2 regions of the Amycolatopsis umgeniensis genome follow, and region 1 is predicted to be linked to the other one. Evidence: riboswitches for the same ligand, from Rfam matches in the RefSeq annotation. Region 1 holds a riboswitch; the other holds the start of a gene.

Region 1 (5,610 bases):
CGCGCTGCTGGTCGTCAAGCGCGGCCCCAACGCGGGTTCGCGCTTCCTGCTGGACCGCGACACCACCAGTGCGGGACGGCACCCGGACAGCGACATCTTCCTCGACGACGTCACGGTTTCCCGGCGGCACGCCGAGTTCCGCCGTGAGGGCGGCGAGTTCGTCGTCATCGACGTCGGCAGCCTCAACGGCACCTACGTCAACCGCGAGCCGGTCGACCAGGCCGTCCTCGCCGGTGGCGACGAGGTGCAGATCGGCAAGTTCCGCCTGGTCTTCCTGACCGGCCCGGGTTCCGGGGGCCAGGGGGCACGGTGACGGCGGCCGGGCGGCCTGATCGGGATGCGTCGCAGCGCGATGGGTTGAGCATCGGGGCCGTGCTGGCACAACTGCGCGGCGACTTCCCCGACGTCACCATCTCCAAGATCCGGTTCCTCGAGGCGGAAGGTCTGGTCCAGCCGGGCCGGACCCCGTCGGGGTACCGGCAGTTCGCTCCGGCGGACGTGGAGCGCTTGCGATTCGTCCTGTCCGCCCAGCGGGATCACTACCTTCCGCTGAAGGTCATCAAGGAACAGCTGGACGCGGCGGATCAGGGAGCCGCGCCTTCCGCGACGGCCCCCAAACCGCCGCGGAAACTCGTTTCGCTCGACGCCCCGGGGGAGAACGGCGGACTGCCGTCCCCCGGGGACTTCGAGACCGATCGCGAGATCAGGCTGACCGAGGAAGATCTTCTCCGCCAGGCCGGCATCGACGCCGCCACCCTGGCTGAGCTGCGGCAATACGGTCTCGTCCGCCCGGGCGCGGCGGGGTTCTTCGACCCGGACGCCGTCCTCGTGGCGAAAACCGTGAAGGCGATGACCGAATTCGGTATCGAGCCGAGACATCTGCGTGCCTTCCGGGCCGCGGCCGACCGCGAAGTCGGTCTGCTGGAGCAGATCGTGACTCCGGTGTATCGGCACCGTGACGAGGACGCGCAAGCGAGGGGCGACGAGGTCGTCCGGGAGCTGGCCGCACTGACCGTAGCGTTACATACGCTCTTGGTGAAGGCCGGAATACGCGCCGTCACGGGCGGCTGAGCGGCTCCGGGGTCCGGGAACCCTTGTGAGGCCACTTGTCAATGACTGAATGTTCGGGACCCTATGCCGTACCGTGAGAGTTGGGTTTGCCGAGGGCGAACCGAGAATGTCCGGACAGCGAGCACAGCGCTCGGAAGACGGGTAGCGTCGGGATCACCGTCGCTTGATCGTCGAGACAAGCGTTGCGGCCCGTGCGCACGAGAGGGAGGCGAAGCCCGATGAGCGAGATGCGCGTCGTCGGCGTGCGGGTGGAGCTGCCCGCGAATCAGCCGATCTTGTTGCTGCGGGAAACCGAGGGCGAGCGCTACCTGCCGATCTGGATCGGCTCGGTCGAGGCCACCGCCATCGCGTTGGAGCAGCAGGGAGTCCGCCCGGCCCGTCCGCTCACCCATGACCTGCTCAAGGAGGTCATCGGGGCGCTGGGCCGCGAGCTGGAGCAGGTCGTCATCACCGACTTGAAGGAAGGCACGTTCTTCGCGGAACTGGTCTTCGACGGCGACATCAGGGTTTCGGCGCGGCCGAGCGACTCGGTGGCGCTGGCGCTGCGGGTGGGAGTCCCGATCCACGCCGTGGACGCGGTGCTGGAGGAAGCGGGGCTCATCATCCCCGACGAGCAGGAGGACGAGGTCGAGAAGTTCCGCGAGTTCCTCGACTCCGTCTCGCCGGAGGACTTCCGCGGCGCGGACACGTGATCACATACTGAGATCTCGAACGAAGGGGCGGCGCCGGTGGCGCCGCCCCTTCTTCTTGCGTGCGGTGAACGCGGCCGCGGTGGGTGCGGGTCGGACTGAAGGGCCCCCTCGCCGCATGGCACGCGGCGAAGGGCGCTTTTCCCTCATGCGATGTGGGGAAAGCGCCCTTCAGCCACGTCGACCCCAGGCGCGTTCACCCAGGCGCTTCAGGCGGCGGTCGCCCGCGTGAACAGGTCCGCCAGTTCCCGCCCGTACCGCTCCAGGTCCAGCTTCGGGTCCGCGGCGAACTTCGCGGCGACGCCGTCGATGGCCTGTGCGATCGACAGCGCCATCACGTCCGCCGCGAAGTCGCCGAAAGCGCCTTCCTGCTGCCCCTGTCGCAGTTGGCGTTCGAGCCGGCCGGTGCGGAACTCCTCGACGATCGGCGCCGACATGAACCAGCCTTCGGCGTCCGATCCGCTCGAGGCCATCTCGACCATGACCCGCACCAGTTCCGGGTACGAGCCGAGGAACTCGATCTCCGCCTCGATATATCCGCGCAGCAGCCCGGCCCGGTCGGTCGTGCCCTGGATCCGCTCCTCGAGGAACTTGTCCTTCATCCCGGTCGCGGTGGTGACCACGGCCTGCATGAGGCCCGCCTTGTTGGTGAAGTGGTAGGAGATGATCCGGGTGCTGGACAGCCCGGCCCGCTCCTTGATCTTCGCGAACGACGTCTTGTGGTAGCCGAGGTCGGAGATCGTCGCGATCGTGGCGCCGACGATCTGGGCCCGCCGGGCGGCTTCGGTGACCGACAGCCCGAGCTCCGCCTGCACCTCTTGCATGGCACTTTGCGTGGAGGGAGTTACTTGCATGAGTAAAAAATAACACGGCTGAGTAAAACCGGCAAGCGTGCAGCCGTTCGGGGGACTGCCGTGGACAAGCCTCAAGAAGAGCTTGAGGTCGACCGCGCGTCGCGTTGACCGCTTTGCCGGACGCGCTTACCGTCAATGGAGGTAAATCGCCAAGGTGTGATTCGGATGTCTGGGGCATCCGTCTTGACGATGGACTCCGGTGCGGACTCACGTGGGTCCGCGCGGCTTTGTTCGCCGGCCGCCAGGTCGGGCGAGGGGAGGCATGGCGTGGTCGAGGCTGGTAGCCCTCAAGAGCCGCTCGTTCCGGTCGCTGACGGCGAGCAGGGCGAGCTGTTCCCCGACTCTTCCCTCCCGGACGAACTCGTCGGTTACCGCGGTCCCGCAGCCTGCCAGATCGCCGGGATCACGTACCGGCAGCTCGACTACTGGGCCCGCACGAAGCTGGTCGCGCCGAGTATCCGCACGGCGCACGGATCCGGTTCGCAGCGGCTCTACTCGTTCAAGGACATCCTCGTCCTGAAGGTCGTCAAGCGCCTGCTGGACACCGGTGTCTCGCTGCAGAACATCCGCGTCGCCGTCGACCACCTGCGGCTGCGCGGCGTCCGCGACCTCGCCAGGGTCACCCTGTTCTCCGACGGCACCACCGTGTACGAGTGCACCTCGCCCGAAGAGATCGTCGATTTACTCCAGGGCGGGCAGGGTGTTTTCGGCATCGCGGTCAGCGGGGCGATGCAGGAGATCAGCGGCACCATCCACGAGTTCCAGGCCGAGCGGGCCGACGGCGGCGTGATCGAAACCGTCACGCCGGACGAGCTCACGCAGCGCCGTAACGCGCGTCGCACCGGCTGATCATGAAGCCGCGCGAGCGGCAGGGTAGGCTCACTTCCGCGGTCGACGAATCCGCGCGGGAGAGACCGAGCCGATAACCGTTGAGCTCGGCGCCGAAGGAGCAAGTCCTCCCCGGAACCTCTCAGGCACCCTGGACCGCGCGGAAGAGACGCCTCTGGAAAGTGGTTCGCCAGGTCACAGCCTGGCGGCCCCGCCGACGGTGCAAGCCCGGCTCAACACTCGGGCGAAACTCTCAGGCGCCCCCACGGGGGTACGGACAGAGTGGGGAGGGCCAGGACAATCCGTCCCGGCCCCACCCCCGCGTCTTGGGAGGTCCCCGATGGAGCCAGTTTCACTGGCCGCGCTCGAATCCGGAACCCTCTTCGCGGACCGGCACATCGGTCCCGGCGCGGAGGAACTCGCGCGCATCCTCGATGTCGTCGGCGTCGCTTCCCTCGACGAACTGGCCGAGCGCGCCGTCCCCGCGTCGCTCCGGGAATCCGCGACGCCGTCGGATCTGCCGCCGCCCGCCAGTGAGACCGGCGCGCTCGCCGAACTCCGCGCGCTCGCCGCGCGCAACCGGCCGATGGTCCAGATGATCGGCCTCGGCTACCACGACACCGTCACCCCGCCGGTCATCCGCCGGAACGTGCTGGAAAGCCCGGCCTGGTACACCGCGTACACGCCGTACCAGCCGGAGATCTCGCAAGGCAGGCTCGAAGCGCTGCTCAACTTCCAGACCATGGTCGCCGATCTGACCGGTCTGCCGATCGCCAACGCGTCCATGCTGGACGAGGCGACCGCGGCGGCCGAGGCGATGACACTGGTCCGCCGGGCGGGAAAGCCGAAGTCGAACCGGTTCGTGGTCGACGAGGACACGCTGCCCCAGACGATCGAGGTCCTGCGCACCCGTGCCGAACCGCTCGGCATCGAGCTGGTGACCGCGGACCTGTCCCAGGGCATCACCGGACTCGGCCTCGGTGGTGACTTCTTCGGGGTGCTGCTGTCCTATCCCGGCGCGTCCGGTGTCGTCCGCGAATGGGACCACACCATCGCCGAGGCCAAGGCGCTGGGCGCGGCCGTGGTGATGGCCGCGGATCCGCTGGCGCTGACCCTGCTGCGGTCGCCGGGCGAGCTCGGCGCCGACGTCGCGATCGGGTCCACACAGCGGTTCGGTGTCCCGATGGGCTTCGGTGGCCCGCACGCGGCGTACCTCGCCGTCCGGCAAGGACTGGAACGGCAGTTGCCCGGACGGCTCGTCGGGGTGTCGAAGGACGCCGACGGCGCCCCCGCGTACCGGCTCGCGCTGCAGACGCGCGAGCAGCACATCCGCCGGGAGAAGGCCACCAGCAACATCTGCACCGCGCAGGTGCTCCTGGCGGTCATCGCGTCGATGTACGCGGTGTATCACGGCCCCGAAGGTCTGCGCGCCATCGCGAACCGCGCGCACCGCATGGCCACCGTGCTCGCGGCGGGGCTCGCCGAGAGCGGCGTGGACGTCGTGCACTGCGAGTTCTTCGACACCGTCATGGTTTCCGTGCCCGGCCGCGCGGCCGGGGTCGTCGGCACGGCTCGTGAGCTCGGGGTCAACCTCAGGCTCGTGGACGCGGACCACGTCGCCGTCGCGTGCGACGAGACGACGACCCGTGAGCACCTTTCCCTGGTGTGGAAGGCTTTCGGGGTCGCGGTGTCCGATGTGGACTCGCTCGACGCGGACACCGCCGACGGCTTCCCGCCGGATCTGCGCCGCACCAGCGACTACCTGACGCATCCCGTGTTCCACACGCACCGCTCGGAGACGGCGCTGCTGCGGTACCTGAGGGCGTTGTCCGACAAGGACGTCGCACTCGACAGGAGCATGATCCCGCTCGGCTCGTGCACGATGAAACTCAACGCCACGGCCGAAATGGAGCCGATCACCTGGCCCGAGTTCGCCGGTCTGCACCCGTTCGCGCCCGCCGAGGACGCGGCCGGGTTGCTCACCATCGTGAAGGATCTGGAGCGGTGGCTGGCCGGTATCACCGGCTACGACGCGGTTTCCCTTCAGCCGAACGCCGGAAGTCAGGGCGAGTTCGCCGGACTGCTGGCGATCCGGGCCTACCATCGCGAACGCGGGAACGCGGCGCGGGACGTCTGCTTGATCCCGTCGAGCGCGCACGGGACGAACG
Region 2 (5,610 bases), 6.5 Mb from region 1:
CGTGTCGCGGCAGGCGAGGCCCGCCGGGAGCAGACCGTGCGGCTCGCCGGCCTCGGTGAGGATGCGCCAGACGGCGGGAGCCTCACCGGCCGGGACGTACAGCTCGAAGCCGTCCTCACCGGTGTACCCGGTGCGGGCGAGCAGGACGTCGTGACCCTTCACGACGGCCGGGACGCTCGCGTAGTACTTGAGCGCGCCGAGGTCGGCGTCGGTGACGGCGCCGAGGATCTCGACCGCCTTCGGCCCCTGGACGGCGATCAGCGCGACGTCCTCGGACTTGTTGTCCACGACGGCGTCGAAGCCCGAGACCCGCTCGGCCAGTGCTTCCGCGACGACGGCGGCGTTGCCCGCGTTGGCCACGACCAGGAACTTCTCGTCGGCGAGGCGGTAGACGACCAGGTCGTCCAGCACGCCGCCGGTCTCGTCGCAGATCATCGTGTAGCGCGCCCGGCCCGGTTTGACGCCGGACAGGTTGCCGACCAGTGCGAAGTCGAGGACGTCGGCGGCCTGCGGGCCGGTCACCTCGATCTCGGCCATGTGGGAGAGGTCGAACAGGCCCGCCGTCTCGCGGACCGCCTTGTGCTCCGCCAGCTCGCTGCTGTAGCGGATCGGCATCGACCAGCCCGCGAAGTCGGTGAACAGCGCACCGAGTCCTTTGTGGACTCCGTGCAGGGACGTCTCTTTCGACATCGAGTGCCTCAGTTCTCGTAGGCGTTGAGCGGCGGGCAGGAGCAGACGAGGTTACGGTCCCCGCGCGCACCGTCGATGCGACGCACCGGGGGCCAGTACTTGGCCTTGCGGTTCACCCCGGCGGGGTACACCGCCAGTTCGCGGTCATAGGGCAGGTCCCAGTCGCCGACCAGGGTCTCGGCGGTGTGCGGGGCGTTGCGCAGCGGGCTGTTGTCCGCGGCCCACTTGCCCTGCGCGACGGCGTCGATCTCGCCGCGGATGGCGATCATCGCCGCGATGAAGCGGTCGATCTCGCCGAGGTCCTCGGATTCGGTCGGCTCGACCATCAGCGTGCCCGCGACCGGGAACGACATGGTCGGGGCGTGGAAGCCGTAGTCGATCAGGCGCTTCGCGACATCGTCCACGCTGACGCCGGTCTCCTTGGTGAGCCCGCGCAGGTCGAGGATGCACTCGTGCGCGACGAGGCCGTCCTGGCCGGTGTAGAGCACCGGGTAGTGCTGGTTGAGGCGCTTGGCCACGTAGTTCGCGGCGAGGACGGCGACCTGCGTCGCGGCGGTGAGCCCGCCCGCGCCCATCATGCGGACGTACGCCCACGAGATCGGCAGGATCGACGCCGAGCCGTACGGGGCGGCGCTGATCGGGCCGACGCCGGTCGAGGGACCGGCCTTCTCCAGCAGCGGGTGATTCGGCAGGTACGGCGCGAGGTGTGCGCGCACCGCGACCGGGCCGACGCCGGGGCCGCCGCCACCGTGCGGGATGCAGAAGGTCTTGTGCAGGTTCAGGTGTGAGACGTCGCCGCCGAACTCGCCCGGCTTGGCGAGACCCAGCAGCGCGTTGAGGTTCGCGCCGTCGACGTAGACCTGGCCGCCCGCGTCGTGGACGATCTTGGCCAGCTCGTCGATGCCGTTCTCGTACACACCGTGCGTGGACGGGTACGTGACCATGATCGCGGAGAGCGTTTCGCGGTTGGCCTCGACCTTGGCGCGCAGGTCTTCGAGGTCGACGTTGCCCTCGTCGGTGCACTTGACCACGACGACGCGCATCCCGGCCATCACCGCGGAGGCGGCGTTCGTGCCGTGCGCGGACGACGGGATCAAGCAGACCTCGCGCTCGGCCTGGCCGTTCGCGTGGTGGTACGCGCGGATCGCGAGCAGGCCCGCGAGCTCGCCCTGACTGCCCGCGTTCGGCTGCAGCGACACCTTGTCGTAGCCGGTGACCTCGGCCAGCCAGCTCGACAGCTGCTCGACCAGCACGTGGTAGCCCTCGGCCTGGTCGGCGGGGGCGAACGGGTGGATACCCGCGAACTCGCGCCAGCTGATCGGCTCCATCTCGGTGGTGGCGTTGAGCTTCATCGTGCAGGAGCCGAGCGGGATCATGCCGCGGTCGAGCGCGTAGTCCAGGTCGGACAGGCTGCGCAGGTACCGCAGCATCGCCGTCTCGGAGCGGTGCGAGTGGAAGACCTCGTGGGTGAGGTACTCGCTCTCGCGGCCGAGGCCGGTGGGCAGCGACTGAATGCTTTCGGCCTTGTTCTCGATCCCGAAGGCGTTGAGGACCTTGGCGATGATCGCGGGCGTGGTGACCTCGTCGACGGCGATGCGGACGTGGTCGGCGTCGACCGGGCCGAGGTTGATGCCGTTCTCGCGAGCGACGGCGACGACCGCTTCGGCCTGACCGGGCATGCGGGCGAGGACGGTGTCGAAGAAGCCCTCGTGGACGACCTCGACGCCACCTGCGCGCAGCGCGCCCGCCAGCCCGGCGGCGAGCTCGTGGACGCGGGTCGCGATGCGCTTGAGGCCGTCCGGACCGTGGTAGACCGCGTACATCGCGGCGAGCACGGCGGGCAGGACCTGCGCGGTGCAGATGTTGGACGTGGCCTTCTCGCGGCGGATGTGCTGCTCGCGGGTCTGCAGGGCGAGGCGGTACGCGGGGTTGCCGTCGGCGTCGACCGAAACGCCGACGAGGCGGCCCGGCAGCGAACGCTCGAGCCCGGTGCGGACGGCCATGTACCCGGCGTGCGGGCCGCCGTAGCCGAGCGGGACACCGAAGCGCTGGGTCGAACCGGCGGCGATGTCGGCGCCGAACTCACCCGGCGCGGTGATCAGCGTGAGGGCGAGCAGGTCGGCGGCGACGGTGTACAGCGCGCCGGCGGCCTTCGCGGTCTCGGAGATGGCAGAGTAGAAGCCCGCGCCGCGCAGCACGCCGGAAGCGCCCGGGTACTGCACGACCACGCCGAAGAACTCTTCCGGCAGGCCGGTGAGCAGGTCGCGGACCTCGACCTCGACGCCCATGGCCTCGGCGCGGGTGCGGACGACGGCGATGGTCTGCGGGAGACACTCGGCGTCGAGGACGACCTTGTTCGACTTGGACTTCGACACGCGGCGCATCAGCATGACGGCCTCGGCGACGGCGGTGGACTCGTCGAGCAGCGAGGCGTTCGCGGTGGCGAGACCGGCCAGCTCGGAGACCATGGTCTGGAAGTTGAGGAGGGCTTCGAGACGGCCCTGCGAGATCTCCGGCTGATACGGCGTGTACGCCGTGTACCAGGCCGGGTTCTCCAGCACGTTGCGGCGGATGACCGCCGGGGTGACCGTGTCGTGGAAGCCGAGGCCGATCATCTGCGTCATCGGCTTGTTGAGCGCGGCGAGCGCGCGGAGCTCGGCGATGGCGTCCTCTTCGGACGCGGCGGGGGGAAGCTCGAGGTCACGGGTGACCCGGATCGCGGACGGCACCGCGGCCTGGACCAGGGCATCGAGACTGCCGTAGCCGACCTCGGCGAGCATCTTGGCCTGCTCGGACTCCGAGGGGCCGATGTGCCGGTCGTCGAAGGACGTACTGGTCAAGGGAGCTCCTTCAATCAGGCGCCGGATAGACCGGTGCGCTGGGAACTCCCCCTCTGTCATGGCACCTGAGAGTTTCACCACCCGTGAACGGGGTGGCTTTCACCTTGGGTGAGGCGCACTTGCGCGCCTGCTTTCCAGAGTGGCCTCGCGGAAGCGGTAGTGGGTACCTGAGAGATTCCGGGGAGTTTGCTCCTTCGGTGCCCCACCACGTTCGTGGGGGCTCTCCCGCTCCAGCTCAACGGCCCTGTCTGCAGTTGTGCGCACACCGTACCTGGCGTGTTCGGCGCGCGTCTACTTCTGGCCGGACACGTCACTTCTCCCGTTCGCCCGGACACCCGCGGTGCCCGGACGGCCGTCACTCGCGTGATCAGAAGCGGAACTCGCGTGATCAGAGGCGGAACTCATGAGTCACGGCTCTGATCACGCGAGTCACGGGCCTGATCACGCGAGTTACGGCTCTGATCACGCGAGTTCCGCGTTCTCCATCATCATTTCGGCGGTGATGGTGCCGCAGAGCTCGGCGCAGCGCATCATCATGTCGGCGGCCTCGGCGAGTTCGGCGTCGCCGGTCTTGGCGCACTCCTCGGCGCACATGCGCATCATCTGGGAGGACAGGCCGCACATCTTCGCGCACATGCGCATCATCTCGAGGTCGGCGACCATGGACGAACAGCGCATCATCATGTCAGCGCTCATCCGCGACATGTCCGCGCAGGTCACCATCATCATCCCGAGCTTGGCGCCGCCGATCTCCATGCAGCGCGTCATCATCTCCTCGCACCTGACGTGGCACTCGTTGCACAGGTCGATGCAGTCGCGCATGGCGGTGCTCATCTGCCGGGTCATCCTGGGGGCCTCCGCGCTTCTCGGATCGCGGAACCGGGCGGCTCCGCGTCTCAGGACTACCGCGCAGGTCAGGGGTACGCCATCCCAGCAACCGGGACGAGTGACGCCCGGGCAAGCAAGTCCGTGAAGGCCTCCTTGAGGGACCCTGGGTCCCTCAAGGAGGCCTTCACGGACAGCGCGGGGTCCCTCACAAAGGGGTGACGTAGGCTCCCGAGATCCCGCCGTCCACCAGGAACTGCGACGCCGTGATGAACGAGGCGTCGTCGCTCGCCAGGAAGGCGACCGCGCCCGCGATCTCCTCCGGCTCCGCGAACCGCCCGACCGGCACGTGCACCAGCCGCCGCGCGGCCCGCTCGGGGTCCTTCGCGAACAGTTCCTTCAGCAGCGGCGTGTTCACCGGACCCGGGCACAGCGCGTTGACCCGGATGTTCTCCCGCGCGAACTGCACGCCCAGTTCCCGGCTCATCGCCAGGACCCCGCCCTTGGACGCGGTGTAGGAGATCTGCGACGTCGCCGCGCCCATCACCGCGACGAAGGACGCCGTGTTGATGATCGAGCCCTTCCCCTGCCGTTGCATATGGGGCAGCACGGCCTTGCAGCACAGGTACACCGAGGTCAGGTTGACCTTCTGCACCTTCTCCCACGCGTCGATGCCCGTGGTGAGGATCGAGTCGTCCTCGGGCGGGGAGATGCCGGCGTTGTTGAACGCGACGTCGACCGAGCCGAATTCGTCCACTGTGGACTGGAAGAGGGCCTCGACCTGGTCGGCGTCGGTGACGTCGGCCTGGATGAACCGGCCGCCGACCTCGTCGGCCGCGGCTTTGCCCGCCTCGGCGGAGATGTCGCCGATGACGACCTTCGCGCCCTCGCTCGCCAGCCGCCTCGCCGTGGCGAGACCGATGCCGCTGCTGCCGCCGGTGATGACCGCGACGCGGCCTTCGAAACGCTGAACCATCATTCCTCCGTGCTGATAAAGACGTTCTTGGTCTCGGTGAAGGCGTCGACAGCGTCCGGGCCGAGTTCGCGGCCGAGCCCGGACTGCTTGAACCCGCCGAACGGCGTCCAGTACCGGACGGACGAATGCGAGTTGACCGAGAGATTCCCGGCTTCGACGCCGCGCGCGACGCGGAAGGCGCGGCCGACGTCGCGGGTCCAGATCGAGCCGGACAGGCCGTACTCGGTGTGGTTGGCCATGGTGATCGCGTCCGCCTCGTCGGTGAACGGGACCACCGCG

The links. A riboswitch is a leader RNA that binds a small molecule or an ion and turns the genes downstream of it on or off. The one in region 1 is predicted to bind glycine.
Region 2: it holds a riboswitch for glycine, as region 1 does, so the genes downstream of both, gcvP (aminomethyl-transferring glycine dehydrogenase) here and gcvP (aminomethyl-transferring glycine dehydrogenase) in region 1, are expected to answer to the same signal.

Annotation. Positions count from the first base shown of each region.
Region 1 is NZ_JACHMX010000001.1:8,812,458-8,818,067, forward strand. It holds gene garA (glycogen accumulation regulator GarA) at 1-313, shown strand, start outside; gene ftsR (transcriptional regulator FtsR) at 310-1,071, shown strand; gene HDA45_RS40135 (bifunctional nuclease family protein) at 1,290-1,763, shown strand; gene HDA45_RS40140 (TetR/AcrR family transcriptional regulator) at 1,970-2,584, opposite strand; gene HDA45_RS40145 (MerR family transcriptional regulator) at 2,882-3,463, shown strand; glycine riboswitch at 3,510-3,611, shown strand; gene gcvP (aminomethyl-transferring glycine dehydrogenase) at 3,783-5,610, shown strand, end outside.
Region 2 is NZ_JACHMX010000001.1:2,263,965-2,269,574, forward strand. It holds gene gcvT (glycine cleavage system aminomethyltransferase GcvT) at 1-690, opposite strand, end outside; gene gcvP (aminomethyl-transferring glycine dehydrogenase) at 699-3,530, opposite strand; glycine riboswitch at 3,574-3,678, opposite strand; gene HDA45_RS10075 (four-helix bundle copper-binding protein) at 3,993-4,376, opposite strand; gene HDA45_RS10080 (3-oxoacyl-ACP reductase) at 4,564-5,331, opposite strand; gene HDA45_RS10085 (aldehyde dehydrogenase family protein) at 5,331-5,610, opposite strand, start outside.